DNA from 3 places in the Weizmannia sp. CD-2023 genome. Region 1 is predicted to be linked to each of the others. Evidence: riboswitches for the same ligand, from Rfam matches in the RefSeq annotation. Region 1 holds a riboswitch; each other region holds the start of a gene.
What was found. A riboswitch is a leader RNA that binds a small molecule or an ion and turns the genes downstream of it on or off. The one in region 1 is predicted to bind S-adenosylmethionine.
Positions count from the first base shown of each region.

Region 1 (10,118 bases):
GATCAGGAAAAACCGATTCTGATGTGTGTCGTCGACCAGTCTGAATTTATTAAGTTAAGAAACCTTGTCAAAACCATTGACGGGAAGGCATTTGTTGTTGTGATGGATGCCGCCGAAGTGCTGGGCGAAGGTTTTAACATGCCGTAGCCGCGCGTTTACGCGTTTTTCGTATTTCTTGCCAAGCCCGGGCGGCCATCCGGTATAATGGAAGAAGAATGTGCACAGGAGGGAGGGCTTCGTGTGAAAAAATGGCGCGCAGCTTTGGCGGCGGTTCTGCTTGCAGCCGGGCTTGCTGCCTGCGGGAACGGGTCTCCATCATCAGGCGGCGGGAAAAACACGGCAAGTGGCGGCGATGCCGAAAAACTGGCAGACCAAAAATGTTCTGCCTGCCATGGCGACCAATTGCAGGGGAACGTCGGGCCGAATTTGCAGCATATCGGTTCTAAGCTCAGCGAAAAACAGATTTTAAATGTCATTGAAAACGGAAAAGGAGACATGCCGAAAGGGCTTTTAAAGGGAGACGATGCCCAAAAAGTCGCGAAATGGCTTTCCAAGAAAAAATGACAAAAACGGACCGGAAAACCGGCCCGTTTTTTGATATAAGTGGAAATTTTTCTACAGCAACTGCAAAAATACCGGCTCAGTATGGGCTAAAAAGGCAAGCGTTACGCGACCTTTTTGAAAAAACGAAAAAATAAAATTAAACGTTTACAAATATAAAAGCCGTGTGTTATAATGTAAAAAAATTTCCAATAGGTTGTAATACAGGAAATAAATTCACATCATGTTTCTGTTATTCGTTTGTACCTTTGTACTACTTCTAACCATACGGAGATGGGTTTACAAAAACGGGAAGCCAAAGAGATAATGGATCTTTATGGAAGAATGGGGGAGAAAAATCATGGGGTTTTGGGTCATGCTTTTTTGCTTTGTTGTCGGAATTGTTCTTCTTGTGAACAGCTTTAAGTACAGGAAAAACAAGACAGCCAGATTTGGGATTGAACTTGTAGTCGGGTTCATTTTTTTGGCAATATCAGTATATATGGCACTGCCAAAATGAGAATGCTTATGATATAAAGGAATCATTTGTAACCATGCTATCTATATTACAATTGATTAGTAGTGGTTAGGTTCAGGCATTATTATGATCTTCGTACCAACTAACATTACAGGTCAAGGATATAATGAAAATAGATGAATAGGGACATTTTTAGTGGCGGACTGTGTTGTAAGCGTAATTTCTTTTATTACCGGGTTTTTTTCGAAAAAGTGAATGCGAGGACACAGTGAATGAAAATAGGGATTCCCATACGACGGGAATCCCTATTTTTTGTCGAGGGAGGGAGAATGATGGGGAAGTGTCAACGGTATTCATTTATAGTTTCAGACAAGGCTTAAAAAGTTCCAAAATGCGAAGCGATCCTCAAAAAAATGTTCACCCCCATTAGAAAATTTGAAACAAAACTGTAATGTCGCTCAAGGGTAGGGATGCTATAATAATAAATGTGCGAATTTCGAGCAATTATGCGAATTCTCGCGCGTTGAAAAGAGAAAAAAGTCAAATTTTTATGCGGAAAGGTTTTCACACAGCCTTTTCTTACAGCAAATCATCCTGTACGGCTCTTTTACAGGGACGGGTGTGCAGGGAATGCAAAAATTGGCGTTTTTTGCCGGTGCCGTTGACACATTTTTCATTCCGGCACGTTACATTGAAAAAAAGCTAGGTGAGGAAATGATAGAATTAAAGGACGTCTATAAAAAGTACCCGAACGGCGTCATGGCTGTGAGCGGGTTAAATATAAAAATCAACCAGGGCGAATTTGTTTATATCGTTGGCCCGAGCGGCGCGGGTAAGTCCACGCTCGTCAAACTGATTTACCGCGAAGAAAAGCCGACAGCAGGGACCGTCACTGTAAACGGCATCAATCTTTCAAAACTCCGGGACAAACGAATCCCTTATTTCCGACGGCAGATCGGTGTCGTATTCCAGGATTTTAAGCTGCTACCGACATTGACTGTATATGAAAATATCGCGTTTGCTCTCGAAGTGATCGAGCAGGAACCTTCTTATATCCGGAGCCGCGTCATGGAAGTACTCGACCAGGTCGGGTTGAAAAATAAAGCAAGAATGCTGCCTTCTGAGTTGTCCGGCGGTGAACAGCAGCGGGTTTCCATCGCGCGTTCCATCGTCAACATGCCGAAAGTGGTCATTGCCGACGAGCCGACAGGAAACCTCGACCCGGAAACTTCATGGGACATTATGAAAATCCTCGAAGACATCAACGTAACCGGGACAACGGTTGTCATGGCTACCCATAACCGTGATATTGTAAACACAAACAAGCACCGCGTCATTGCCATTGAAGGCGGGAAAGTGGTGCGCGATGAGCAGCTGGGAGGTTACGGTTATGAAGATTAATACGCTTAAACGCCACTTCCGGGAAAGTTTTAAAAGCCTTGGCCGGAATGGCTGGATGATGTTTGCATCGGCAAGTGCCGTAACGATTACCCTGCTTCTTGTCGGCGTATTTTTCGTGATCATCCTGAACATGAATAAATTTGCTTCCGATATTGAAAACGACGTGGAAATTCGCGTCCATATCGACTTAGCGGCGAAGGCTGCCGACAGGGAAAAACTGGAAAGCGAGATTGAGAGTCTGAATGCCGTCAATTCCGTCAAGTTTTCTTCTAAACAACAGGAACTAAAAGAATTGATTAAAAGAATGGGTGATGACTTTAAACTGTTCCAGCAGGACAACCCATTGTATGACGTATTTATTGTCAAAACAAAGCAGCCGACGGACACGCCAAAAGTTGCGGCGCAAATTCAAAAAATGGACCATGTCGAATCCGTCATTTATGGTAAAGGAAAAGTGGAAAAGCTGTTCCATGTTTTAAGTATCTGCCGCAATGTCGGGCTTGTGTTAATCATTGCCCTGCTGCTTACGGCGATGTTCCTTATCTCAAATACGATTAAAATTACGATTTTTGCCAGAAGAAAAGAAATCGAGATTATGAAACTGGTAGGGGCGACAAACTGGTTTATCCGCTGGCCGTTTCTTCTCGAAGGGCTCTGGCTCGGAATCCTGGGGTCCATTCTGCCGATTGTGCTGATTTCCTTCGGCTATTACTCTGTTTATAAAATCGTAGAGCCGAAGCTGCAAAACAATATTATCCATATGCTTGATATCAGCCCGTTCATTTACGGCGTAGACGGCCTGCTGCTTGTACTTGGCGTCTGCATTGGAATCTGGGGCAGTTCGATGTCGATCCGCCGTTATTTGAAAGTGTAACGGGAACGGCCGGGATGCATTCCACTCCCGTCCGCCTGATTTTTTATTCTATACCCTTTCTGTTCATTTTAAAACACAGGAAAAACGGGGCGTTGCGTCCCCGGATACATAAAACAAAAACATTTTGCTTTGAGGGGGAAAAAGATGAAGAAGCGTTCCATTCTGCCTGCTGCCGTTGTGTTCACGCTCAGCTTGGGCGGCATGCTTGGCTACCAGTCCAATGCTGCTGCGGCCGGCGATTTGCAGCAGAAAAAAAGCGAGATTGAGAGTAAACTTTCCAATGTCGAATCAGAGATGAACAAAAAAGAAAACCAGATTTCCGACATTCAAGACAAGCAGGCTTCTCTCGGCGGCCAGCTTGAGGCCATTGAATCGAAAATTCAATCGGCGAACAAAAAAATCAGCGAGCAGGAACAGAATATCAGCACAACGAAAGACCAGATTGCTGATTTGAAGAAAAATATCGCTGAAATCAAAAAGCGGATTGAAGACCGGAACGCTATTTTAAAAGACCGCGCCCGTGCCATGCAGAAAAACGGCGGCGGTTCGGTCAATTATTTGGATGTTTTTCTTGAAGCGAAAAGCGTTGGTGATTTTATTGACCGCTTTTCAGCAGTGAAGACATTGGTTGAAGCAGACCGGCAAATTTTGGAAGAACAGAAAAAAGATGAACAGGATTTAAAGGACAAACAGGCTTCAGTGGAAAAGAAACTGTCCGATTTGGAATCGATGCTGTCTGATTTACAATCATTAAAAGACAGTCTGAAACAGGATGAGAGCGAGAAATCGGCATTAATCAAAAAGCTGGAAAAACAAAAAGACAGCCTTAAAGAAGAGAAAATGTCGCTGAGTGAACAAAAGAGCATCCTGGCTGACCAAAAAGCTTCCATTGAAAAAGCCATTGCGTTTGCGAAAAAGCAAGCGGAGGAAGAAAGAAAGGCTGCAGCAAAAGCAGATGCAGCAGCAAAGGCACAAACGAATGCAGGATCAACAGGATCAGCAGGATCAAACGCAGGGACAACCCGCTCTGCATCGGTCAAGTCAAGTTCCGGGAGCCATTCCGGCGGATCCCTTCCGCAAGTATCTTCCGGGTCCTTTACGCGACCGGCATCCGGATATATTTCATCTGAATTCGGCGGGCGTTCCGGCGGGTTCCATCCGGGCATTGACATTGCCAACAGCATCGGGACACCGGTTGTCGCTGCAGCCGACGGTGTCGTGTTCAGGGCGTACCACTCTTCTTCATACGGGAATTGCGTCATGATCACCCACTATATTAACGGGAAGTTGTACACAACCGTTTATGCCCATTTGAGCTCGTACAGCGTCAGCACCGGGCAGCACGTCAGCAAAGGGCAGCAGATCGGAGCAATGGGAAATACCGGGGAATCAACAGGACCGCATCTTCACTTTGAAATTTATAACGGCCGCTGGACACCACCGCCACATACCGGTGCCCAAAACCCGAGAAACTATGTTAACTTTTAATAAGGACGAAAAAAAGAACCGTATCCATTGGTGCGGTTCTTTTTGCATGCAATGGCAGGGAAAGTGCTGTACGATAGGTAAGGCGCAAATATTATGGTATGATACAATTGTTATTTTTGCTGCGCAAACATATCCTATATCAATTCCAAAACACTTCACCGTGTTCCCGGATACCGGCCGGGAACAAACCTCAAGCAGGAACAAAGGGTGTACGAAAAGGAGAACGCAATGATTATAACGGTACTACTGGTTATCTTGTTTCTTTTGAATTTTATTCTGGCGGGAACCGTTATTTTCCTGGAACGGCGAGATGTCGGCGCAACTTGGGCATGGCTTTTGGTGCTATTATTCCTGCCGATTGCCGGCTTTATCCTGTATTTGGTATTCGGGCAAAATTTAAGCCGCCGGAAAATTTTTGACTGGAAGGTACAGGAGAAGATCGGCATTAAGGAAATTTCCCAGCAGCAAATTGAACTGCTGCGCGAAAACCGGTTTCCGTTTCATGATGAGCGGACAATCCAGTACAAGGATCTCGTTTATATGCTGCTGATGAATGACGGGGCAATCCTTTCCCAGGACAATCATGTCGATATATTTACAGACGGCAGGAAAAAATTCGAGGCTTTATTTGAAGACATCCGGAATGCAAAAGACAGTATTCATCTTGTATATTATATTTTCCGGAATGACCGCCTCGGCCATGAATTGATTGAACTGCTGTCGCAAAAAGCAAGAGAAGGCGTAAAGGTGCGGCTGCTTTATGATGATATGGGGTCGCGGATGCTGTTCCGCCGCAAATTTTTCCGGCCGCTTGTTGTTGCTGGTGGGGAAGTGGCGTCCTTTTTTCCTGCCCGGATCCCGCTCGTCAATTTGCGCGTCAATTTCAGGAATCACCGGAAATTGGCGATTATTGATGGGCAGATCGGATATATCGGCGGTTTTAATGTCGGGGATGAGTATCTTGGCCTGAATAAGAAATTCGGTTACTGGCGGGATACGCATCTACGGATTGTAGGGAGTGCTGTTTATGCCATGCAGACCCGCTTTATTTTGGACTGGAATCAGGCGTCACCGCATGATGTAAGAGATGAAGAACGTTATTTCCCGGTCATCCCATCGCAGGGTGAAACCGATATCCAAATCGTCTCAAGCGGCCCCGATTCTGAATGGGAGCAGATTAAAAACAGCTATATTAAAATGATCAATTCCGCCAAAAAATATATTTATTTGCAAACACCGTATTTTATTCCGGATGACAGCCTCCTGAATGCGCTGACGCTTGCCGCCTTATCCGGAGTGGATGTTCGGATTATGATTCCAAATAAACCGGATCATATGTTTGTCTATTGGGCGACGCTTTCCAACATCGGCCAGCTGTTAAAAACGGGCGTCAAAGTGTACATTTATCAAAAAGGGTTCATCCATGCGAAAATGATTGTCGTAGACGGGAAAATTGCTTCCGTTGGGACGGCCAATATCGATGTGCGCAGTTTCCGTCTCAATTTTGAAGTGAACGCCGTGCTGTACGACCGTGAGCTTTCCGGCACACTTGCCGGCGTTTTCCGGGACGATATGGCCGAATCAACCGAATTAACGCTCCATGATTACCAGAACCGGCCGCTTTATGTGCGGTTTAAAGAGTCCATTTCCCGGCTATTGTCGCCAATATTGTAGAAGAAAAAGAAAATTTTTTCAAAAAAAGGTTGACGGTTTGCCATTGTTCTTCTATAATCTTAAACAATAAGTCATTCAAAATTGAATTATGAAAAGAAACTCTTATCGAGAGCGGCGGAGGGACTAGGCCCTGCGAAGCCCGGCAACCTTCAGGCATTTGCCTGAAAAGGTGCTAATTCCTACAGACATGCGTCTGAAAGATAAGGGAGGAACTTACATACATTGTAACCCTCTTCCCTTACGAAGAGGGTTTTTTCATTTCCTCTTCCATCTTTCACGAAAAAATTTTAAAAAATCAGGAGGCTTTAAAATGACACAACCATCATTCCAACCGGAAACTTTATTGTTGCACGGCGGCCAGGAACCGGACCCGGCGACAGGATCGCGCGCCGTACCGGTATACCGGACGACTTCTTACGTTTTTCCGGATACAGAACATGCGGAGGGCGTCTTCAATTTATCAAAAGAAGGTTTCATTTATTCCCGTCTCGGCAATCCGACTGTGGATGTTTTTGAAAAACGTGTTGCTGCACTGGAAGGCGGAACAGCGGCTGTCGGTTTATCATCCGGCGCATCGGCCATTGCCTTTTCCATTTTGAACATCGTGCGTGCGGGTGATGACATCGTATCCGCCAGCAATCTTTACGGCGGCACCTATAATTTGTTTGCTGTGACATTGCCGAAATACGGCATTAACGTCAAGTTTGTGGACGGGTCCGACCCTGAAGCGTTCCGCCAGGCGATCACCCCGAAAACAAAAGCATTGTACGCGGAAATTATCGGCAACCCAAGCCTGCAGGTGCTCGACGTGGAAAAAGTGGCGGAAGTGGCCCATGAAAACGGTATTCCTTTGATTGTCGACAACACGTTTGCTTCTCCGTATGGCGCGAATCCGATCAAATGGGGCGCGGACGTGGTTGTCCATTCGGCGACAAAATGGATCAGCGGGCACGGAACGGCGATCGGCGGTGTTGCCGTTGACGGCGGGCGTTTTGACTGGAACACAGACAAATTCCCGGACTTTAGCGAACCGGATCCGAGCTATCACGGCTTGCGCTACGGCGTCGACACGGCACAGGCTGCGTTCGCCACAAAACTTCGCGTTCAGCTTTTGCGCGACTTCGGGCCTGCTTTAAGCCCGGACAACGCCTTTTTATTCCTGCAAGGGCTTGAAACGCTGCATCTGCGTGTGGAAAGGCATAACGAAAATGCATTGAAAGTCGCGGAATTTCTGAAAAACCATCCAGATGTTGCTTGGGTCAATTACCCGGGCCTTGAAGACCATCCGTCCCATGAGCTGGCGCAAAAATATTTGAACGGCGGTTACGGCTCCATTGTCAACTTTGGTGTGAAAGGCGGCCGGGAAACAGGAAGACGCGTGATCGACAATGTTAAGCTGTGGTCGCATGTAGCGAATGTCGGCGACGCGAAATCGCTGATCATCCACCCGGCAACGACTACGCATTCGCAGCTGAGCGATGAAGAACTGGAAAAATCAGGGGTCACAGGCGATTTGATCCGCCTGTCCGTCGGGCTTGAAGCCGTCGAAGATTTGACAGCCGACCTCGATCAGGCCATTACAAAAGCAACAGCCGTTACAGCCCGGTAAAAGCGGGGAGCGGGTCCGGCAGATTCGTGCGAAGGCCGCCATGCGAATGCCAACAGGCGATCCGGAAAACTTATACGATGTTCTGGGCTGATCCCATTGAACAATGTTGCGGCCCGGACGGTCTGCATACCTGATCCAGATCGGGAGCTTCTGGATACCGGCTGCACCGAATACTGTCGGACCGCTTGACCGTTTTAAATGAACAAAACGCTTCAGAGGCGAAAGAGCGCTAGATGTAGGGAGGAGTTTGGATAATGAGAGTGATTAAAGCAGCGCTGCTCGGCTTTGGGACGGTCGGCCAGGGCGTGTACGAAGCGGTCCGGACCCACCGGGAGCAGCTGAAAGAAAAGCTGCATGCCGAGGTAGAGATTGCAGCGGTTCTGATCAAAAACCCCCGTAAAAAGCGGAACATTGACAGTTCTGTACTCGTCACGACGGACTTCCGGGAAGTTCTCGCCATTCCCGGTCTTGAAGTCGTGTTTGAAGCGATTGTCGGGGAAGAACCAGGCTTTTCCTACTGTTTACAAGCGATTGAAAAAGGCTGCCACGTCATTACTGCCAATAAAGTCATGTTTGCACGATATGGAAATGTGTTGCTTGAAAAAGCGAGAGAAAAAGGCGTGTTTGTCGGTTATGAAGCGACAACTGCAGGCGGCATCCCTGTGATCCGGACGATTTCCCAGCAGCTTCAGGTCAATGACATCCAGCGTGTACAGGCGATTTTAAACGGCACATCCAATTTTGTTTTATCGGCCATGCGCGAAAAACATCTTCCGTTTGAAGAAGCGTTGGAAATCGCCAGGCAGCACGGCTACGCAGAAGCTGACCCGGGCAATGATGTAAAAGGGCAGGACGCCTTTTGCAAGCTGATGATCCTGAGTCGGCTCGTATTCGGAACCCAGCCGGACTGGGAGAAAGTAGAAGTTGAAGGCATAGGCGGCCTCTCGCTTGCGGATATTGAAAGAGCGGATCGGCAGGGACTCCGTTATAAGCATATTGCGGACATATACCGTGATGGCGGTACGCTGAAAGCATCCGTTAAGCCTGTCCTTGTCCCTCCCGAACACGCCCTTTATGCGGTGGAAGGCGTCAACAATGCCATCACGATTTACGGCAGCCTGATCGGAAAAATTACCCTTACAGGTCCGGGTGCCGGAAAATTTCCGACGGCAAGCGCCATGATTGAAGACTTTGCGGCGGGTTACCGGCCCGTTCCGCAATTGGATGCCGTTTCGTGAACCAAGGAAACGTATCCATATTTTTTGCGATGCTAAGATGTCATTTTAGCGCGGGGGGAGAACCCCTCAACCTCTTTACGGCTTCTTCCGTTTTTGCTTTGCCGGCTTAGCGGAAGAGGCTTCTTTTTTACATGTTGTGATGGTGGCTCCGTCCCGTTCGTGCTGTTTTGTGAACAGCATGGTCATGGCCGGATCGCGTATCCCCTAAAGAAACCAGAGCCCGTTTTGCATTACGCATTTTTTAGCTTCACGGCAGCCTGTTTGCATCCTCGGCGGGACTTTCGCCGTCTTTTTCCGCTACCCGGCATATGCCCCCCGGCTTGTACATATATTGAATTATCGAGATGAAGAACCCCGCTTTTGGCGGCGCTTCTTGTACAAGGAGGGCATCACCATGAAACGAAAATGGCTGGCGCTTGCGATTTCGGGATCGCTGCTTGCCGGTGCAGGCGGCGGCTATACGGCAGGCCAATGGTTTTCACAAAAGGACAAGGCAGCCCCCACCCGCCAGGAAACAACCGGTGGGACAAGCAATATGCCGGACCTCACAAAAATTGCCCAGGCATACCAATTAATCAAAAGTTCCTATGTCCGGAAAGTTGACGAAAAAACACTCGTGGAAGGCGCAATCAAAGGCATGGTCAGTACATTGGACGATCCGTATTCCGTCTACATGGACAAAGAGACAGCCGCGCAATTCAATGACACGCTGGATTCCTCTTTTCAAGGCATCGGCGCCGAAATTACCAAAAAAAACGGAAAAATACTGATTGTTTCTCCTTATAGAAACTCCCCGGCGGAAAAAGCGGGACTGCG
Region 1 is NZ_JARTJQ010000028.1:51,194-61,311, forward strand. It holds gene P9687_RS03550 (YitT family protein) at 1-147, shown strand, start outside; gene cccB (cytochrome c551) at 205-564, shown strand; gene ftsE (cell division ATP-binding protein FtsE) at 1,733-2,419, shown strand; gene ftsX (permease-like cell division protein FtsX) at 2,409-3,293, shown strand; gene P9687_RS03570 (murein hydrolase activator EnvC family protein) at 3,438-4,781, shown strand; gene cls (cardiolipin synthase) at 5,010-6,455, shown strand; SAM riboswitch class I at 6,555-6,662, shown strand; gene P9687_RS03580 (O-acetylhomoserine aminocarboxypropyltransferase/cysteine synthase family protein) at 6,766-8,064, shown strand; gene P9687_RS03585 (homoserine dehydrogenase) at 8,319-9,302, shown strand; gene P9687_RS03590 (S41 family peptidase) at 9,697-10,118, shown strand, end outside.

Region 2 (10,118 bases), on a different contig from region 1:
ATCCCCTTTTGAAGACGGAAAAACCTCCTGTCCGCTCATTTTGCGGACAACTTTACCCGGTTATTTTCCCGATTGTGAATCGATTTTTTGGAGATTACAGCGAAGCGCCGGCAAGCCGCCCTTGTGCGCCTTTTTGGAAATCGTACTTGTCTTCCATATACACGGCATGCCAGAGCATGAAAATGAGCACGGTCCAGATTTTCCGGCTGTAATCGAGCTTGCCTGCACAATGGTCTTCCAAGAGCTTCAGTACATATTGTTTGTTGATGATGTCATCGGTCGGGCTCGTTTTGATGATCTCTGCCGCCCAATCATGCATTTCATCTTTCAGCCAGTGGCGGATCGGGACCGGGAACCCGAGTTTTTTCCGATTCAGCACATGTTCCGGCACAATGCCTTCTGCCGCTTTACGCAAAACATACTTCGTTGTGTTATGAGACGTTTTTAAGCTCGCCGGAATTTGCGAAGCGACCCGGAACACTTCTTTATCCAAAAACGGCACACGCAGTTCAAGTGAATGGGCCATCGTCATCCGGTCCGCCTTCAGCAAAATATCGCCGCGCATCCACGTATGGATATCGATATATTGCATCCGGTTAACCGGATCATAGCCTTTTGTTTCATTGTACAGCGGCTTTGTGATGTCACGGTAGTCAAGGCTGTTGTTATAAGTCAACAGCAAGTCGCGTTTTTCTTCTTCGGTGTACATTTTCGCATTGCCAATATAACGGTCTTCCATTGGCGTGACGCCGCGTTCGATAAAGCTTTTTCCTTTTACCCCTTCCGGCAACACTTTCGCCAAAGCTTTCAAAATAGATTTTCCGGCAGCCGGAATTTTATCAAAAACTTCAAGCGACTGCGGTTCACGGTAAATATTATAGCCGCCGAACAATTCATCCGCGCCTTCGCCAGACAGAACAACGGTCACGTACTTTCTTGCTTCACGCGCCACAAAATAAAGGGGCACACAGGCAGGATCTGCGAGTGGATCGTCCATATGCCAAATGATTTTTGGCAGTTCTTTCATGTATTCTTCCGGCGTGATCACATAGCTGATATTTTCAACCCCGAGTTTTTCCGCCGTTTCTTTGGCCACATCAATTTCGCTGTAGCCGTCGCGTTCGAAGCCGACGGAGAATGTTTTAATGCCCGGATGGAACTGTTTTGCAATCGATGCCGTAATCGAGGAATCGATCCCACCCGACAGGAATGCGCCAACCGGTACATCGCTGCGCATATGGACTTTCACCGAATCAATCATTACGTCACGCACTTCTTGAATAAATTCGTCCTCGCTTTTATGAACCGGGTGGAAGGATGCTTTCCAATATCGTTTGATTTCCATCGGTTTGCCAATTTTTTTCACAAAATAATGGCCCGGTTCAAGTTTCCGGATGCCTTTTGTCATGGTGAAAGGTTCGGGCACAAATTGGTAGGTTAAATAATATTGGACAGCATCATAATTCAGTTCTGGTTTTTCCATGGCAAGCAAAATGCTTTTCTTTTCAGAACCGAAATACATTTTATCGCCGTCTTCATAATAGAAGAACGGTTTAATGCCGAACGGGTCACGCGCGCCGCACAGCGTTTGTTCCTGCTTATCCCAGATCGCAAACCCGAACATCCCGCGCAGGCGTCCGATTGCTTTTTCGCCGTAACGGCTGTACATGGCAAGAATGACTTCCGTATCCGAATTCGTTTCGAATGTCATCCCTTCTTTAATCAATTCTTCACGTAATTCAACATAGTTATAAATTTCGCCATTAAAAATAATCCAGTACCGTTCGTTTTCGTATGTTAAAGGCTGGTGCCCCGCCTCGATATCGATAATGCTCAGGCGCCTGAAACCGAACTGGATATGCTCGTCTTCATAAAAGCCTTCATCATCCGGGCCGCGGTGCTCAATCATATGATTCATCTGTTTAAACTGTTGCCTGTCTTCGTCTGATAATGTAACGGGATGGTCATGGACGCAGCCAATAAATCCGCACATGTAAAAAGTCACCTACTTCATTTCGATATACTCTATTGTAAATTTATTTCTTTAAAAAACAAATGCATTTCCGCCAAAATTTGACGGCCAAATTCTGCACATGTAATATAGTTTAGCATGTTTTCCGCCAGTTTGCAGGGTTTTTGTTAAAAATGAGGCAAACAGGATTCCTTATTCCCGCCGTTTTATGAAAAAGAGCGGCCTGTATACCAGGCGCGCTCTTTTTCCTATTATTTTCCGATATGATTGCGGGCGAATTCGTTCAACGCCCCGGCTTTGTCCGTTTTTTCCCAAGGCACATCCAAATCATCGCGGCCGAAATGCCCGTACGCAGCGATCTGCCTGTAAATCGGACGGCGCAAGTCGAGCATTTTGATAATGCCGGCCGGGCGCAGGTCAAAATGAGCTTCGACCGCCTCGATCAGCACTTTTTCCGGCACTTTTCCGGTCCCAAACGTATCGATGGAAATAGAAACGGGCTTCGCCACCCCGATCGCATACGCAAGCTGTACCTCGCATTTTTCCGCAAGGCCTGCCGCAACAATATTTTTCGCAACATAGCGGGCGGCATAAGCAGCGGAACGGTCCACTTTCGTCGGGTCTTTCCCGGAAAATGCGCCGCCGCCGTGCCGGGCATAGCCGCCGTACGTGTCGACAATGATTTTGCGGCCGGTCAGCCCCGCATCCCCTTGAGGGCCGCCGATGACAAAGCGGCCGGTCGGATTAATCAAATACTTTGTATCCGCATCGAGCAAGTGTGCCGGCACAACCGGTTCAATGACGTATTTTTTCATATCTTCCTGGATTTGTCCGGCGCTTGTGTCAGGATCATGCTGCGTTGAAATGACAATCGTATCAATCCGGGCAGGCTGGTTGTTCTCGTCATATTCAACTGTCACCTGTGTCTTTGCATCCGGGCGCAAATACGGGATCACTTCTTGTTTGCGGAGTTCAGCAAGACGGCGGGCAAGCTTGTGGGCAAGCGAAATGGGAAGCGGCATCAGCTCTTCTGTCTCATTGCAGGCAAACCCGAACATCAGGCCCTGGTCGCCGGCTCCGATTGCCTCAATCTCTTCGTCGCTCATCCCGCCTTCGCGGGCTTCCAAAGCCTGGTTAACGCCGCGCGCAATATCTTCGGACTGTTCGTCAATCGATGTCAGCACCGCGCAGGTTTCCGCATCAAACCCGTATTTCGCGCGCGTATAGCCGATCTCTTTAATGGTCTTGCGCACCACTTTCGGAATATCCACATATGTATTGGTGGAAATTTCCCCCGTGACAAGCACGAGCCCTGTTGTGACGGAAGTTTCACAGGCAACGCGGGCATTCGGGTCTTTTTCTAAAATGGCATCCAAAATGGCATCGGAAATCTGGTCGCAAATTTTGTCCGGATGGCCTTCCGTCACCGATTCCGATGTGAACAAATGCCGTCCTTTTAACATCCGCTTTTCCTCCTTATATGGTTACATATTGGAAACGGTACTCATACCCTAAACTCGATTCATTTCATGTACAAAGCCAAAAATAAAAACCTTCCCCATTCATCATGAGTGGAAAGGTTTTGACTTCAATCAATCGCGCCTTTCACTCTTATCGTTCAAGGAAACAATCCTTGCTGCAGGTTAGCACCTTTGCCTGGAAGTCAAGCGGCAGCTGCGTTGCGAGCGCATTGCCTGTTCCAGAGGCGGGTTGCTGGGTTTCATCGGGCCCGTCCCTCCACCAGCTCGGGATAAGAGTATCCGTTCAAAGTAAAATCATACGCAATTTAGCAGGCGCTGTCAATGATTTTTTCGCCCTTCTCCCCTTTGTCCTCTGCATTTTTCCCGGAAAAAAGTATGTAATAAACGGATGAATATGTTATACTGATATCGTTTAAAGTGAAATAAGTTATTCAAAGGGGCGGTTTATGAAAATGGATCTGATTGGCGCTTCTGACGATTTAAAGTTTTTGTTGTCGGGGGAAAACGTACGCATGCAGCTTTCCGTGCCACAATTAATGGAAAAAATTATCGAACGGAAAGAAGCTGTACTGACAACGGAAGGGGCCATTTCTGCTGCAACAGGAAAATATACAGGAAGGTCACCGAAAGATAAATTTATTGTCGTCGACTCCGAATCAAAAGACCGTGTCGACTGGGGCAAAATCAACCAGCCGGTTTCTCCCGGCGTGTTCAACAGGCTTTATGAAAAAATGGTCCGGCATTTAAAAGGGAAAGACGAAATTTTTGTGTTTAAAGGTTTTGCGGGTGCCGATCCAAAAAGCCGCCTTCCGATCCAGACCGTGAATGAGTTCGCCTGGCATAATTTATTCGCGCATCAATTGTTTATCCGGCCGGATGCGGAGGAGCTCTATCAACACGATGCGCAATTTACGATTCTTTCCGCGCCGCTGTTTAAGGCAGACCCGGCGCTTGACGGCACGCATTCCGAAGCGTTCATCATGATTTCACTTGAACGCCGGATAATTTTGATCGGCGGGACGGAATATGCAGGCGAAATGAAAAAAAGCATTTTTTCCATCATGAATTACTTGCTGCCGCAAAAAGGCATCCTTCCCATGCACTGCTCCGCCAATACTGGGAAAAACGGCGATACGGCCCTGTTTTTCGGCTTGTCCGGGACCGGGAAAACGACGCTTTCCGCCGATCCGGAGCGCGCACTTATAGGGGACGATGAGCACGGCTGGTCCGACAGCGGTGTCTTCAATATTGAAGGCGGATGCTATGCAAAGTGCATCGGGCTTACGGAAGAAAAAGAACCACAAATTTACCAGGCGATCCGTTTTGGGACCGTACTTGAAAATGTGGTCGTAGATCCGGTGTCCCGCAAACCGCAATATGACAACAATGCACTGACGGAAAATACAAGGGCTGCTTACCCGATTGAAAACATCGGCAATATTGCCCGCTCCGGCATGGCCGGCCATCCGTCAACCATTATATTCCTGACGGCCGATGCATCCGGTGTCCTGCCGCCGATCAGCAGGCTGACAAAAGAGCAGGCCATGTACCATTTCTTAAGCGGTTACACTTCTAAACTGGCCGGTACCGAACGCGGCGTCACGCGCCCGGAAGCCGTGTTCTCCACTTGCTTCGGCGCGCCGTTCTTGCCGCTTGAGCCCGCCGTTTATGCGGAAATGCTCGGCGAGAAAGTTGACAGGCACAACGTCCAGGTATTTCTTGTCAATACCGGCTGGACAGGCGGCCCGTACGGAACCGGTTCCCGCATGAAATTAAGCGATACGCGGGCCATGGTCCGGGCTGCGATAAACGGCAAACTGAAAGATACCGAAACACGGCAGGATGATATTTTCGGGCTACACATCCCGGTTCATATTGAAGGGGTGTCAGATGACGTCCTTTATCCGGCAGATACATGGACGGACAAGCAGGCTTACCGTGAAAAAGCGTTCGAACTTGCAGCCCGGTTCAAAGAAAATTTCCGGCAATTTTCGGTGCCGGATGACATTGAAAAACTCGGCGGCCCGCTTATATAAGCATAAACGGGAGCCCGCATTTTAAATTAAAATGAGACTCCAATTAAATTGTGGTATGCTCATTTCTGTAAAAGCGGAAACGCTGCAGCAACCCAAAAGGTTACGGCGAGTACCAAGGGTCTGCTCATTTAAGCAAAAGCGGAAACCCAGTTAAAACCAGGTGCTTGTCTGGACGGCGCTGATTCCTTCCTGCACTGCCCATTGATGGTGGGCACCGGCCATTTTTTCCACAGCCTCGTGAAGGTTGAGCCATTCCAAGTTATGGCTTCCTTTGCGGGGCTGTTCCCATTTTCCTAAATAAAACAGGCCTTCATCCATGGACCGCGCGCCCGTTTCCTGTGCCGCTTTGCCTAAAAAGCCCGCGATTTCAAGTTCCGCGCCGACTGTCCGCATCAGGCAGGCAAGTTCAGACTCCCCGCGGCTGATTTCCCCACCCGGCAGCCTGTAGCCGCTGCCCGATGGCACCACCCCGACTTTTTCTTTTTTCGCATCAAAAATGACGGCATATGCGCCGCAAGCTTTTTTGTAGTCCGTTTCCATCTTTGGACTTCTCCTCCTTTTTCAAGCAAATGCGGAAGGCCGGCCCTTTACCTCAAGTATTCGATTCTGGCGGGAGTAGCTGCCAGCCTTTTTAAATCGCTGCGACCAGTTCTCTTTTCCAGTTTTAGAAGCCGGCCTCTCTTCCGATTAGTATTTTCAATCCTGCCCATTTCATCCCGAAGAACCAGGCTGGCGGCACACTTGCAAGACGTGTTGCGTTCGCCAATATTCCTGTCCACACCGGTCTAGGCCCAGTTGAAAAATTTTAGCAGTTCCATTCACCAATACTCCGGCACCACTCCCGCCGGATCCGTTCTTTCTCCGCGCTACCCGCAAGCTGGTTCAGTTCCGTTCACAAGGCATTGCCCTTTGGCCGAATTCCGGCGTTCTCCGCAAGACCAGCCAGGCATTACACTTGTAAAATTCCCTTCCGCCCGTCCTGATAAACTAAACAGGCGCCGCGGACCATGGTGCGGCGCCTGTTTAATTCGGCGTGTTCAAAGAAACCAATTCATAGTGAACGATCGTTGTATTGTTTTCCCATTCCAGTTTGCGGATGACAGCGCTTCCGCTCGGCCCGTGTTCCTTCTTTTTCCGGATTTCAACCGGCGTATCAAGCGGATACACGCAGTATCCCGGTTGTTTTAGCAAAAAGAGGTTTTGCTCAATACGCTCTTCTTTTCCGTTCGTCACGAGCATCGTATCGAGTTCCATCGGCATTCCCATTCGGCTCACCTCCGTCGTTGCTTCTATTGTATCATGTGCGGAATGCCTTTTCATCCAAACGCTGGCAGCATGGACAACCCGCCGGTTTACAGGCGGCGGGAAATGGTGGCCAAGTTCCGGGAAATACCATGTTTCAACCGATTTTCCAAGCTGTTTGAGACCGTGTTCGAGACGAATGGCGTGTTCCACGGACACATTTTGATCCTTCTCCCCGTGGATAACGAGAACGGGGCAACCAATTTGCCCGAGCTTATACAGTGGCGTCCGCACCCGGTACCGTTCCGGATATTTTTCCGGCGTGCCCCCGATCACGCGCTTCATCATTTTTCTTAAATCGACCCGTTCCGCATAACAGAGCGCAACATCCGAAACGCCGCCCCATGTGACAATAGACGCGGCCGGCCGTGCTTCCGCGGTGCCGAATGCCATGATGCCGCCGCGGGAAAATCCGAAAACGTGGACACGCCCGCTCACCCGCTCATTCTCCATCAATACGTCAAAACCAAAATACGCATCATGCATATCGTCTCCGCCAAAGTCTTCATCGCCTTCCCCGCCCCAGTTGCCGCGGTAAAAAGGCGCGAAAACGATAAACCCTTCCGACGAAAACTCGCCGATCCGCGCCGGCCGCACCATCCCGACGCTTTTGATGCCGCCGCGTAAATATAAAAACCCGTCATAAACGCGCCCGTCATCCGGCTCTGCCAGCAACCCTTTCACTTTCAAGCCGTCCGACCAGTATGTCACAAGATACATGCGCACACGCGGATTTGGGGACGGAAAAAGCTGCTTTTCGATCACGGTCTTCAAATTGCATCACCTTTTCAGTGTTTCGTTTAATTGATCCGCTGCAAAGATTGCCTCTTTATCTTGTACAATATCGCCGGGTTTATTGCCCTCTCCAAGAATGTAACCGTCAAAACGCATGCCTAAAAAGTCAAAAATATACGCAAACTGCTGGATCAGCGGCAGCCCTTTGACACGTGGCATATCCCCGCCGACTGCAATCACATAAATTTTTTTCTCCGCCATTCTTTTTTTAAAATCCGGAAACTGCGGATCCCGCAATGTTTGCGACCAGCGATCGATGAAGGTTTTCATCAGCCCCGACATCCCGTACCAGTAAATCGGCGTTGCAAAGATAATCGTATCGCACATGAAAATATGCTGGATGAGAATGCTATAATCATCCTCCACTTTTGAAAACCCTGAATCCGTATGGCGTTTGTCTTCAATTGGAAGAATATGCGCATCTTTCAAATAGAAGCGCTCCACATGCATGCCTTCCACTGCCCGCTCTGTCAGCATCTCTGTATTGCCGCGCGGGCGCGAACTTCCGTAAATCACTGCAATCGTCATGGCTGTACCCTCTTTTATCCATTTACTTTTACTTTCTATGTTAGTATGTCGGCCGCAGCCTTCGTCTGTCAAGCAATTCGGATTCCAGCGGTTTTCCAAAAAACTTTTAAAAACCGTCCAGTTTCAGTTAAAATAAAGGTATTGGAAAAAATTAAAAAAACGCTGAACTGTAAACCATTTTGAAGCAACAGGTTCATAAAGGAGATTGACTTTCAATGACCTATTATTTAGGCGTAGATATCGGTACAACAACAACAAAATCTGTTTTATTCGGCGAAAAAGGGAAAGTCATCAGCATGCACCATGCAGGCTATCCGCTTTACAGCCCATCCCCTCAGGTCGCCGAGCAAAATCCGGATGAAATTTTCCGTGCTGTCATTGACTCGATGAAAACAGCGATCGTAAAAAGCGACATCGATCCTTCCGAAATAAAACTTGTTTCGTTCAGTTCCGCGATGCACAGCTTGATTGCAGTGGACAAAGACGGAAAACCGCTAACCAACTGCATTACTTGGGCGGACGCGCGCGCTAGAAAATGGGCTGAAAAGATAAAGAATGAATGGCACGGCCAAGACATTTACAGGCGGACCGGCACCCCTATCCATCCGATGTCCCCCCTTTCCAAAATCACATGGCTCCGCCACGAGGAACCGGAGCTGTTCAAAAAAACGTTCAAGTTTATCGGCATTAAAGAGTATATTTTTTACCACCTTTTCGGGCAGTATGTCATCGATTATTCGCTTGCCTCTGCGACCGGCCTTTTTAACCTTCACGACCTGGACTGGGACAAAGAGGCACTGCATGTGGCCGGCATTACAGCGGACGAGCTGTCAAAACCTGTGCCGACGACCTTTTCCCTCACCGGGCTTGCGCCGGAATATGCGGTCGAAACTGGCATTCCGCAAGACACGCCGTTTGTTGTCGGCGCAAGTGACGGGGTGCTTTCAAATCTCGGTGTGAATGCAATCGACCCCGGTGTTGTCGCGATCACGATCGGGACAAGCGGCGCGATCCGGACCGTTACCGACAAACCTGTGACCGATCCAAAGGGAAGGATTTTCTGCTATGCATTAACGGAAAACCACTGGGTCGTCGGCGGGCCGGTCAATAACGGCGGCATGACGTTCCGGTGGGTGCGCGATGAACTGGCCGCAGCCGAAGTCGAGACGGCAAAACGGCTCGGCATTGATCCGTATGAAGTGCTGACGAAAATTGCCGCCCGTGTTGCCCCGGGATCGGACGGACTCATCTTTCATCCGTACCTGGCCGGCGAGCGCGCACCCATTTGGAACGCGGATGCAAGGGGCTCGTTTTTCGGCCTTGGCCTACACCATAAACGCGAGCATATGGTCCGCGCCGTGCTGGAAGGCGTGATTTATAATCTCTATACGGTCATGCTGGCGCTTCAGGAAATGATCGGCATTCCGAAAAAAATCCAGGCGACCGGCGGCTTTGCCCGCTCCGATTTGTGGCGGCAAATGCTCGCTGATATTTTCAACCAGGAAGTCGTCGTGCCGGAAAGTTTTGAAAGCTCCTGCCTCGGGGCGATCGTCCTCGGCATGTACGCGCTCGACGAAATAGATGACTTCTCGGTTGTCTCCGACTGGATCGGCGCCACGCACACCCATCGCCCGATTCCGGAAAACACTGCGGTATACGAAGAGATCCTCCCAATTTACATCCGGATCTCCCGCCTGCTTGAAGGGGAATACACCAACATTGCCGCATTTCAGCGAAAATGGGTAAAATAACACACACGTAATGGTGAAAACAAAGACACACATGGATTTGATAGGGCCGCCATTTGCTTTTGTTCATTCTGCAAATGGCGGCGTTTTTTGTAAAACTAGGCCGCCCACTTTGCGAGATCCAATTCGCAAATGGGGGCGTTTTTCCCAAAACCCGTTCGTTCGCTTTGCAAGATCCAATTCGCAAATGGTGGTGTTTTTCGCAAAAACAGTTCGTCCGTTTTGCCTTTAGAAAGACACAGTGTGGGGGTGTATG
Region 2 is NZ_JARTJQ010000002.1:15,306-25,423, forward strand. It holds gene asnB (asparagine synthase (glutamine-hydrolyzing)) at 95-1,993, opposite strand; gene metK (methionine adenosyltransferase) at 2,224-3,435, opposite strand; SAM riboswitch class I at 3,581-3,729, opposite strand; gene pckA (phosphoenolpyruvate carboxykinase (ATP)) at 3,900-5,489, shown strand; gene P9687_RS00245 (DNA mismatch repair protein MutT) at 5,640-6,029, opposite strand; gene P9687_RS00250 (DUF2584 family protein) at 6,513-7,556, opposite strand; gene P9687_RS00255 (flavodoxin family protein) at 7,572-8,114, opposite strand; gene gntK (gluconokinase) at 8,330-9,865, shown strand.
Region 2: it holds a riboswitch for S-adenosylmethionine, as region 1 does, so the genes downstream of both, metK (methionine adenosyltransferase) here and P9687_RS03580 (O-acetylhomoserine aminocarboxypropyltransferase/cysteine synthase family protein) in region 1, are expected to answer to the same signal.

Region 3 (10,118 bases), on a different contig from region 1:
TGTCCCCAATTGCGCACGCAACCCGGCAGCAATTTTTGCAAAATCGCACAGTGTTTCCGGGTTGCGGCTGCCGCGTCCAACAAGCAGAATCCAGGCACCCGGAGGCATGCCGGTTTCCAAAATATTTTCTGCCAAAATTTCGATGATCCGGTCCCCGACACCGAGCGGGCGGCCGTACGTAAACACAATATGCGGATAACGCTGTTTCGCTTCCCGGATCGCGCGCGGGATATCCTCATAATAATGCCCGGCACTCAGCAGCAATACCGGCACAACAGCAATGCGCCCTGCGCCGCCCCGGACAAGCGCATCAATCCCTGCCGCAATATCCGGTTCCGCAATTTCCAGATAGCAAATTTCCTGGAGATCCGCATCCACCTGCGCCATTGCTTGCCGGATCGTCGCTGTTGCTTCCCGGGCGGTTTCAGGCACACGGCTGCCATGGCTGACATATAAAACGCCTTGTTTCATACCCGTTCACCCGGTACAGGCCGGAGCAGCAGAAAGCTGTTCAAACCATTTTAACTCTTCGCGCAGTTTTACCACTTCTCCGATGATCAAAAGCGATGGGTTGCGCAGCCCAGCCGCCTTTTCACTTAAATTTCCAAGCGTGCTGACCGCGGTTTCCTGTTTTTCAGTCGTGCCCCAGCGGATTAGTGCAGCCGGCATGTCCGGTGATTTGCCGTGCTTTATCAGTTGCGCACAGATGAGTGGCAGATTTTTCACGCCCATATAAATGCAAAGTGTATCAATTCCCGCATATTTGGACCAATACGCATCAAGATCTTCGCCTTTTTTCGTGACGCCCGCGATAAAAGCAACGGATGTACTGAGCCCGCGGTGGGTGAGCGGAATGCCGGCATAGGCGGGCACAGCGGAACCGGCTGTAATTCCCGGCACGATTTCAAACGGAATATGTTTTTGCACCAGGACTTCCGCTTCCTCCCCGCCTCTACCGAATATAAACGGATCACCGCCCTTTAAACGGACAACCGTTTTTCCTTGGTTAGCAAATTTCACAAGCAGGTGGTTGATCATATCCTGCGTCATCGTATGGGCATCCGGTTTTTTCCCGCAGTAGACAAGTTCTGCATCCGGCCTTGCCTCTTTTAACAGGTCCGGATTCACCAGCCGGTCATATAAAATGACATCCGCTTCCCGGATCAGGCGCAATCCTTTCACTGTAATCAGCTCCGGATCGCCGGGTCCTGCCCCGACTAAATATACTTTTCTCATTTCTTCACCTGCTTTAAACTTAATCGGACTCGTTGTTTTGGTTGATGCGAGCACTTGAACAATCCTAGTCTGGATTGGCTACAAGCGGGCACCTGAAAAAGCTGGCTGCTTTTGCCGCTAGAGCTTGCTGAACGGGTCCAATTCTGCGTTTGTACCCAATTTATCAGCAAGCTCCATCTCAAAATATAAAAGAATCCATCTTCGAAAATGCGATTTTATCTTCTCTATACGCTGAATCAGCTTCCAAGTGCAATTTTTTCCCTGGTTTTTTCATAAAACCGATTTGTATATAAATTTTTGCCGCATTCTTACCAAATCTAGGAATTTTGTAAAATGAACGAAATCTTGTCATGCAGACTGATGCTTACTCTTATTACCTATGTCATTTTATATAGCAGCCTTATTTTTTCTGAACCGTATGCAGCCCGCATTCGGTTTTATTAAAGCCCGCCCATCTTCCTGCTCTTGAGTCGCTGTTTCCGACAGCACGTGTGCACGGGAAGCAGCCGATGCTCGGATATCCCTGGTCGTGCAATTCGTTATATGGAAGATTGTTAGACCGGATATAGTTCCAAACATCATCCCATGTCCAATGAATCAGCGGGCAAATTTTAATCGAATGGAACCTTTCATCTTTATTGACAAAATTCGTTTTTGCCCTTGTCGGCGATTGCTCCCGCCGTAAGCCGGATATCCAGGCCGCCGCTCCCTGCAGCGTTTCTTCAAGCGGCTTGATTTTCCGGATATAGCAGCATTGGTCCGGATCCCTTTTCCAAAGGGCAGATCCGTATTGCGCCGCCTGTTCATCAAGCGTAAGCGACGGTTTTTTCATTTGTATATTTAAAGCCGGATATTTCTTTTTCACTTTTTCAATCAATTCGTAAGTCTGCGGAAAGTGCAGGTCGGTATCCAAAAATACGATATCCGCATCTTCTCTGACTTTCGAAATGAGATCAATCAGCACCATTCCTTCTGCGCCGAAACTGCACGCATATACCACTGATTTGCCGTACGTGCCATATGCCCACTGCAAAATTTCCAATGCGCCCTTCGTTTCATCTTCCGGCACGAACGCTGCGAACGGATCCGACGTAAACTGTTCATATGTGAGCCGCGTTTGCTCCACTCTATTCCCTTCTTTCGCATTCGATTACTAAGGATTAAACGACAAAAATCTTCTTACCCTGAAGTAAGAAGATATCCATTCCCGGGAAATCTTCTTATCTTTCAGGCCACCACCTGCAGGAATTGGCACAGTGCCCATTTCCGGACCTGCTGCCGAGGCTTCACAGGGCCCTTCCCTCCACCTCTCTTGATAAGAAAATAACAATATATAAGCTTGAAGTTTATTGTATACCTTCTTATGCTATTCGTCAACGAAAAATTCTGATAAAGAAAATCAGGCCCATTTTCAAGAAAAATGTTTATATGTCGGTTTTTGATCCTCATTTGATGGAAAAGGTTTCCAACTGACCCTTCATTTTTTGGCTAGCTTCCTTGGGCTTTTCTTCAAAATTTTGCTTCTGTACCAGATTGGTCATTCATCTTTAAACTTGCGGATGTCCTCAGTCGTACCAGGCTCAAATCTGTGCTTCATCTCACCCGGATTTCTGCAGCATCTTTTTAAAAAGGAGCAACAGCTACCTTTTACCATAGAGGTCTTTCCTTATTATCAAACGAATAAACATAAGGCATCGTAAGAATCAAACAAACCCAAATAATGACGATTAGTGTTATGAATGCAACTTTTGGAATGCCCAATATCATCAGTCCAAATGATACGAAAAGGCAAAGTAGAGAAAGATAACCAACTTTATTTCGAAACTTCATACTTGGATATAACTTGGCTGTACAATTTGGACATTCCATGGTTTGGTCAAACTTCCATAGTCTCTTAAAAATATAAATCCACTTAAATTGATGGTTACAATTCAAACATTTTGGCAGGCTCATTAAATTTCACCTTCCTTTTCATTGATTCTAACATAAAATTCAATTTATTTTTTATATTAACAACTATGGTTTGGAAAAGTCTTCTTTTTCAGTGCGTTTTCCAACCTGCGGGGGTAAACTACATATATCAATTGACACAGACTGAATGAAGGCAAAGCGAGGTGGAAAAATGATTCATTTGGACAAGCATCATGACCCCTGGACAAACGGCATACTGCTGCGCCAACTTTCACGCAGGACAGTCCAGCCGGGTACCCTGATCCGGGAGAATGAAGCACTTTTTCAACAGTACTGTCAGCCGGAATTTCACAAACCGTTTTCCCTTTCACGGTTGCTGCTGAACCGGCGATATCCGGTTGAACCGTATAAAACGCTTGCAGATCAGAACGGCCTTGTGTACCCGGAATGGAAAACGATATTGGATCAAGCGTACAGCCGTCTGCTGGCTGTGGCATCCCGTACAGTCAATGTGGCAGATTACGGTGCGGTCGGCGATGGAAAAACCGACTGCACAGCGGCTTTCCAAAAAGCATTGGGAAACGGCCGGGTGAAAGTGATCGTACCGAATGGTGTTTTTCTAGTAAAGGGGCTTAAGCTGCCTTCATGGACATGCCTTTGCGGCAGCGGAAAAGGCGTAACCATCATCAAACTCCATCCGCATGCACCGAAAAAAACGCGTCTCATCCAAAATGCCCATTTTCATCGTGGCAATCACCATATATCGGTGGAGGGGCTCACGCTCGATTGGAATGTCGAAAGGCTCGGGCAAGAGGAAAGAACGGCGGCAGGAAATAACCGTTCAAGCTGCCTGACTTTTGCGCACGTCACGTTCGGCTGGGTGAAAAATGTGGAGGCGGTGGGGGCCGGACTGCACGGTTTTGATGTATCCTCTGCCCGTTATCATTATTTGGGAGACGGCTTTCTCGCCCCAGGAAGGAGCCGCTATATCTGGCTGGACGGGCTCACGGCAAGCGGATTCGGTGATGACGGGATTACCACCCACCATAGCGACTATTGTTTTATTTCAAATTCTTTCTGTTACAACCCAAGTGGAAGGGCCCACAAAAAAGGGTTTTCCAACTCCAATGGCATTGAGATTGATGACGGCTCGCGCCATGTATGGCTTTGCAATAATGCATCAAGCGGCTGTTTCGGAGGTGTTGAAATCAAAGCCCACCACAATGCATCGGCTGCTTCTCATGTGCATTTGTATGGCCATCTTTCTGTCCGCGACAACCGCTCTTTTAACTTCCGGCATATCGGCCACCATAAAGGCAAAGATGCCGATTCGAAAAGCGCGAACCATATTGTGGCGGCCAATCTAGTTTCTGTCGCACCGGTGTTTACGGATTTATATGAAGGTTCAACGCCGCGCAGCCTCGTTGTTTCCGCTTACCGAAACGTTGTAATTAACGGGCTGACTGCGCTTGGCGACCCGGATTATGATTTCAAGGGAAATCCTGTTGTCGCCATCCAGTACCGCGCAAAAAATGTTATTTTGAAAAATGTAGAAATCAGCGGGTTTCAAAATGCAAAACGGATCAGGGGCAAAGACAAATGCGTACTGCTGTAATGCTTGGATTGTTCATAAATAAAGAGAGAATCTAAGCAAGACTTGCCGAATGAATCGGATAATAGCTTCTTATCCGATTCACCCTGCAAGTCCAGCCTTCATGTTTGCCACCAATAGAAGCGATATCTGCAAAAAAGGGGATGAAATGGCTTTCGAGTGCAAAGTTTTTTCTACATCTTTTTGAAACCCTTGCATTTAAAGTTCGGCAAAACCCTTGGGATCCTTGCCCGTCCGAGATTTTGCTGATTCAGCAAGCCCTGGATCCTTCCTTTTCATCATCGTTTGAAGATCATTTCCCGGGGAAACTTGGTGTCTTTTGTCATGAATGCGGGCGTGGAAAGACATTTCTATACAAAGTTTTTGCCGACTTTGCGCCCCTTCTCGAGTAAAAGACATTTTGTCTTCCTTGATGCCAATGCCCGGAAATTTGTTGTGACATGTCTTTCATAGCACTCGTGCCAGTAATGTTATCGCAATTTTTCTCTCATTAAGTTGCGAATACTTTTCCCGACCAATTGTGTTATTTTCCTTTCACCATAAAGGACGCTTTCCCGGGAAATTTGTTGCCTTTTGTCTTTTTAAAGACCTCTAAAAAACATTGGGACCATCGTACGGATCCTTTTTTGTCTTTTTGAAGGCTTCTAAAGGACACTTGGACCACTACCCAGATCCTTTTTGTCTTTTTGAGCATCTTAAAAAGACATTTTGGCTCGATCCCCACTCCTTTTTGTCTTTTTGAAGGCGTCTAGGGGACATCTTGGGGCGAGAATCATTGCCTTTTGTCTTTTTGAAGGTCTCTAAAGGACATTTGGACCTCCGCCCGGATCCTTTTTTGTCTTTTTGAACGTTTTAAAAAGACATTTGGACTCGGTCCCACCTCCTTTTTGTCTTTTTGAAGTGTTCTAGGGGACATTTCAGGGTGGGAATCATTTCCTTTTGTCTTTTAGAAGGCCTCTAAAGGACACTTGGACCACTGCCCAGATCCTTTTTGTCTTTTTAAACGTCTTAAAAAGACATTTGGGGGCGGATCCCATTCCTTTTTGTCTTTTTGACGGCTTCTAGGGGACATTTTGAGCTCTGGCCTGATCCCTTTTTGTCTTTTTGAAAGCCTGTAAAAGACCTTTGGACCACTTCCCCGGATCTGCCTCAAAAACATTCGAGCCAAGTACCGCAACTGGTTTAGGATCAAAAAAGTGGGATCCCCATTTTTAGAGATCCCACTTTTTTCCTGCAGGCCGATCCAGGTACTTATAAACCGAGCGAAATATATTTGACTTCCAAAAATTCTTCGATGCCGTAACGGCCGCCTTCCCTGCCGAGACCACTCTGCTTGAAACCGCCGAATGGGGCCTGCGGCGTGGACGGAAGCCCGTCGTTCAGCCCGACAATGCCATATTCCAGCCCCTCTGCAATTTGAATGCCTTCTGAAATATTTTCCGTGAACACATACGCAGCAAGACCGTAAATGGAATCATTGGCACGCCGAATTGCTTCATCAATATCCGTAAATTTCGTTACCGGTGCAAGCGGCCCGAATGTTTCTTCATTCATGCATATCATATCATCGGTAACATTGGAAATGACTGTCGGCTCAAAGAACAACCCATCTTTCGCGCTGCCGCCTGTTTCCACGGTAGCCCCTTTTTCCACTGCATCTTTGACGTGATGTTCTACTTTTTCAACCGCATTCCGGTCAATCAGCGGACCGATATCCGTTCCTTCTGCAAGGCCGTCCCCAACACGGAGTGCTTTCACTTTTTCTGTAAATTTCTTGGTAAAAGCTTCATACACTTCTTCCTGTACATAAATGCGGTTCGAGCACACACAAGTCTGACCGGCGTTGCGGAATTTTGCTGCAACCGTGCCCTCTACAGCTTTATCGAGGTCCGCATGTTTTGTGATGATCACCGGTGCATGCCCACCAAGTTCAAGCGACACTTTTTTCACTGTGTCAGCTGAGCCGCGCATCAGCTCTTTCCCGATTTCGGTCGATCCGGTAAAAGTAAGTTTGCGGACGCGTTCATCGGCAAGCCAAGTGTCCCCGATTTCCTTCGCACTCCCGGTTATTACATTGATGACGCCTTTCGGAATGCCGGCTTTTGCAGCAAGCTCAGCAAGCTTCAAAGCAGTAAGTGGTGTCTGTTTTGCCGGCTTGATGACAACGGTGCAGCCGGCAGCAAGCGCAGGCGCAACTTTGCGGGTAATCATGGCAGCCGGGAAATTCCACGGGGTAATGGCCGCGACAACGCCGACCGGCTGTTTATGGACAAACAGGCGTTTATTGGTGGTGGATGCCGGAATCGTTTCGCCATACACACGCTTTCCTTCTTCGGCAAACCACTCGATAAAGCCATTTGCGTAACGCATTTCACCGAGTGCTTCCTTTAGCGGCTTGCCCTGTTCAATGGTCATCGTCCTGGCAAGCTCATTTTCATTTTCGCGGATCAGTTCAAACCACGTGCGGAGGTAAGCACTTCGTTCATAGGCAGAAAGCGCCGCCCACGCCGGAAAAGCCGTATGCGCCGCATCCACAGCAAGCCTGGCTTCCTTTTCTCCGCCTTTTGGAATCGTCGCAATCACTTCGCCGGACGCAGGGTTGTCCACTTTAATTTTTGGCAGTCCTTCCCCTGTCCACTCACCATTCAAGTACATCAAGTAGTCTTCCATAGCTCCATCTCCCTTCGAGTAATAGTTTACGATTTTTCAGATGATTTTTCTCGTTTTATGATTGCAAAATTTGTTTCGCCGACATGAGTATTCTTGATTTTGTAATTAAAAAAGAATACCTCTGACTTACTCATTTTTACATAATTTTGATGTCAGGAAGCATGCTGAAATGTTTCATACGATAAGCTGACCCTGTCAGTTGACAAAAATTTAATGGAGCGACAATCAGGTCATAAAAAAACGTAACAGAAGCTCATACAAAGCCCTTGTTACGCACAATCCAAATGCCAATCAAACAAAAGTTAACTGCGGGAAAGAATCAGATCCGGAAGTCTTAACTACAACGTGAATCCACCTTCACCCATTATAAGAAAAATCCCCAATCACACCCTTTCCGCCACTTCCACCGCGTGACGGATCAGGCTGCGGACGACGTTGCCGAAATGGGCGAAACGCTGGTCTTGTGTCTGGCCGCGTTTGTAGCGGTAGTAGATTTGCTGGCAAATGCCGGCGAGCTTAAAGTAACCGAAAATCAAGTAATAATCGATGTTCGAGACGTCGCGCCCGCTTTTTTTCGCATAGGCTTCGACAAACTCGCGGCGTGTCATAAAGCCGTCCAGCGTCGTGACGGACGGTTCACCGAGCCCATTTTTGATCAAATCCGGGTCATCTTTTTCCGTCCAGTAGCTGAGCGCAGCGCCAAGATCTGCGAGCGGGTCGCCGATGGTCGCCATTTCCCAGTCAAACAGGCCAGTCATTTCCGAAAAATCTTCGTTAAACATGGCGTTATTCAGCTTATAATCATAATGAATCACGGCTGCACCTTGTTGCGGCGGAATATGATCACGCAAATAATGGATGAGCGGCTCTGCTTCCGGAATTTCATCCGTCTTCGCACGCAGGTAGCGCTCAATCCAGCCGTTCACCTGGCGTTCGAGAAAACCATCCGGCTTTGACATGGAAAGGAGCTCTGTCTTTTCATATGGGATCGCATGCAGTTCCACAAGCCGGTCAACCATGATACCGGAAATCCGCCGGCACGTCTCCTTTGTCGGCTCCACTCCCGGCGGAAAAGCGGTGTCAAGCACAATACCATGCTTTCTTTCCATGAGAAAAAACGGAGCGCCGATCACAGACGGGTCCTCCTCGAAAAGCAACACTTCCGGCGCCGGTGTGAAAAATGGCCGGAGCGCCTTCAGCACGCGAAATTCGCGCCCCATGTCATGCGCTTTCGGGGCAACCGGGCCAAGCGGCGGGCGCCTGAGCACTGCTTCCCACGAACCTGCTTTTAATTGATAGGTCAAATTCGAACGGCCTGCTGAAAATTGTGCGATTCCAAGCGGTACATTCGGCATTTGCGGAAACTTCTTCTGCAGGTATTCCTGCAGCCTGGTTAAGTCCAGTTCTTCCCCTTTGCGGACCGGAATTGTGTCTGAATGCATTTTTCCTCTCCCCCTTGTATCCCGTAATAGGCAGATCGTTTTTCACATCGCCGTCTGCAAATGCTTTTCCAGGATGCCCCTTATGTCATCTGGAATCGGGCGGGATTGCTGCTTATCAAAGTCAAAAAAAACGACAACCGCTTTCCCCCTTGCGATCAAGCGGCCGGTTTCTGCATCCAGAATTTCATGAGCCAGTTCACAGCTCGTATTGCCGAGCTTTGCCACACCGGTCCTGATCGTGAGTTCTTCATTATAAAACGCCTGGCTGACAAAATCGCATTTTACTGAAGCTAAAATAATATTGAAATCTTTTATTTCTACGCTTGCACCAATGCTTTCAAAAAATTTCAAACGGGCATCTTCCAAGTAGATGAAGTAACTGGTGTTGTTAATATGTCCGATAGCATCTGTTTCGCAAAAGCGTGTCCGTAATTTCAATTCATGCAAAAAAATCCCTCCCTTTTGCTTGAACACCATTACGGTAGCTGTAGATTTACAACCTTGCAAGGTCCTGACCATGATTGATCCGTTGCTACAATCCCTTTTTTTCCCAAGACCATTTCTTGTCACAGCTGCCGCAATGTGATGCGCTTTTTCATCCCGTGCAGTCTGCTCATCACAAGGCCGTCCCCAATTCCAGCTGCCGCATTGTAATGCACTTTTTCGATTTCGTGCAGTCCCGCAATACAATCTCATTACAGCAGTTGTACGGTTTTACAACCTTGCAAGGTCCTGGCCATGATTGATCCGCTGCTGTAACCCCTTCTTTTCACAAGGCCATTTTCTGTCAGCTGCGGTAACGTGATGCGCTTTTTCATCCCATGCAGCTCGCTCAATACAAACTCATTGCGAAAGCTGTAGGGTGTTGCACCTTCCAAGTCCTGGCCATGATTGATCCGCTGCTGCAATCCCTTCTTTTCACAAGGCCATTTTCTGTCAGCTGCGATAACGTGATGCGCTTTTTCATCCCATGCAGCTCGCTCAATACAAACTCATTGCGGAAGCTGTAGGTGATGCACATCCCAGGATCCTGGCTATGAATAATTCCGATACTAAACCTCTATTTCTCAAAGCCATTCTCAAATACAGCCGCCGTAACGTAATGTGCTTTTTCAATCCGTTCAGCCCGCTTGCTCGATCTCAAAACAACACCATTACGACAGCTGCATGGTTCTATGCTTTTTCAATCCCGTGCAGGACGATATCCATGAACAGTTCTGCCACTTCTGCCGCCGATTTCCGACCTT
Region 3 is NZ_JARTJQ010000059.1:19,470-29,587, reverse strand. It holds gene P9687_RS08175 (sirohydrochlorin chelatase) at 1-471, opposite strand, end outside; gene cobA (uroporphyrinogen-III C-methyltransferase) at 478-1,236, opposite strand; gene P9687_RS08165 (phosphoadenylyl-sulfate reductase) at 1,637-2,362, opposite strand; SAM riboswitch class I at 2,454-2,558, opposite strand; gene P9687_RS08160 (TIGR04104 family putative zinc finger protein) at 2,884-3,189, opposite strand; gene P9687_RS08155 (glycosyl hydrolase family 28-related protein) at 3,359-4,762, shown strand; gene P9687_RS08150 (NAD-dependent succinate-semialdehyde dehydrogenase) at 6,011-7,429, opposite strand; gene P9687_RS08145 (phosphotransferase family protein) at 7,813-8,871, opposite strand; gene P9687_RS08140 (acyl-CoA thioesterase) at 8,914-9,318, opposite strand; gene P9687_RS08135 (hypothetical protein) at 9,567-9,779, opposite strand; gene P9687_RS08130 (TetR/AcrR family transcriptional regulator) at 10,045-10,118, opposite strand, start outside.
Region 3: it holds a riboswitch for S-adenosylmethionine, as region 1 does, so the genes downstream of both, P9687_RS08165 (phosphoadenylyl-sulfate reductase) here and P9687_RS03580 (O-acetylhomoserine aminocarboxypropyltransferase/cysteine synthase family protein) in region 1, are expected to answer to the same signal.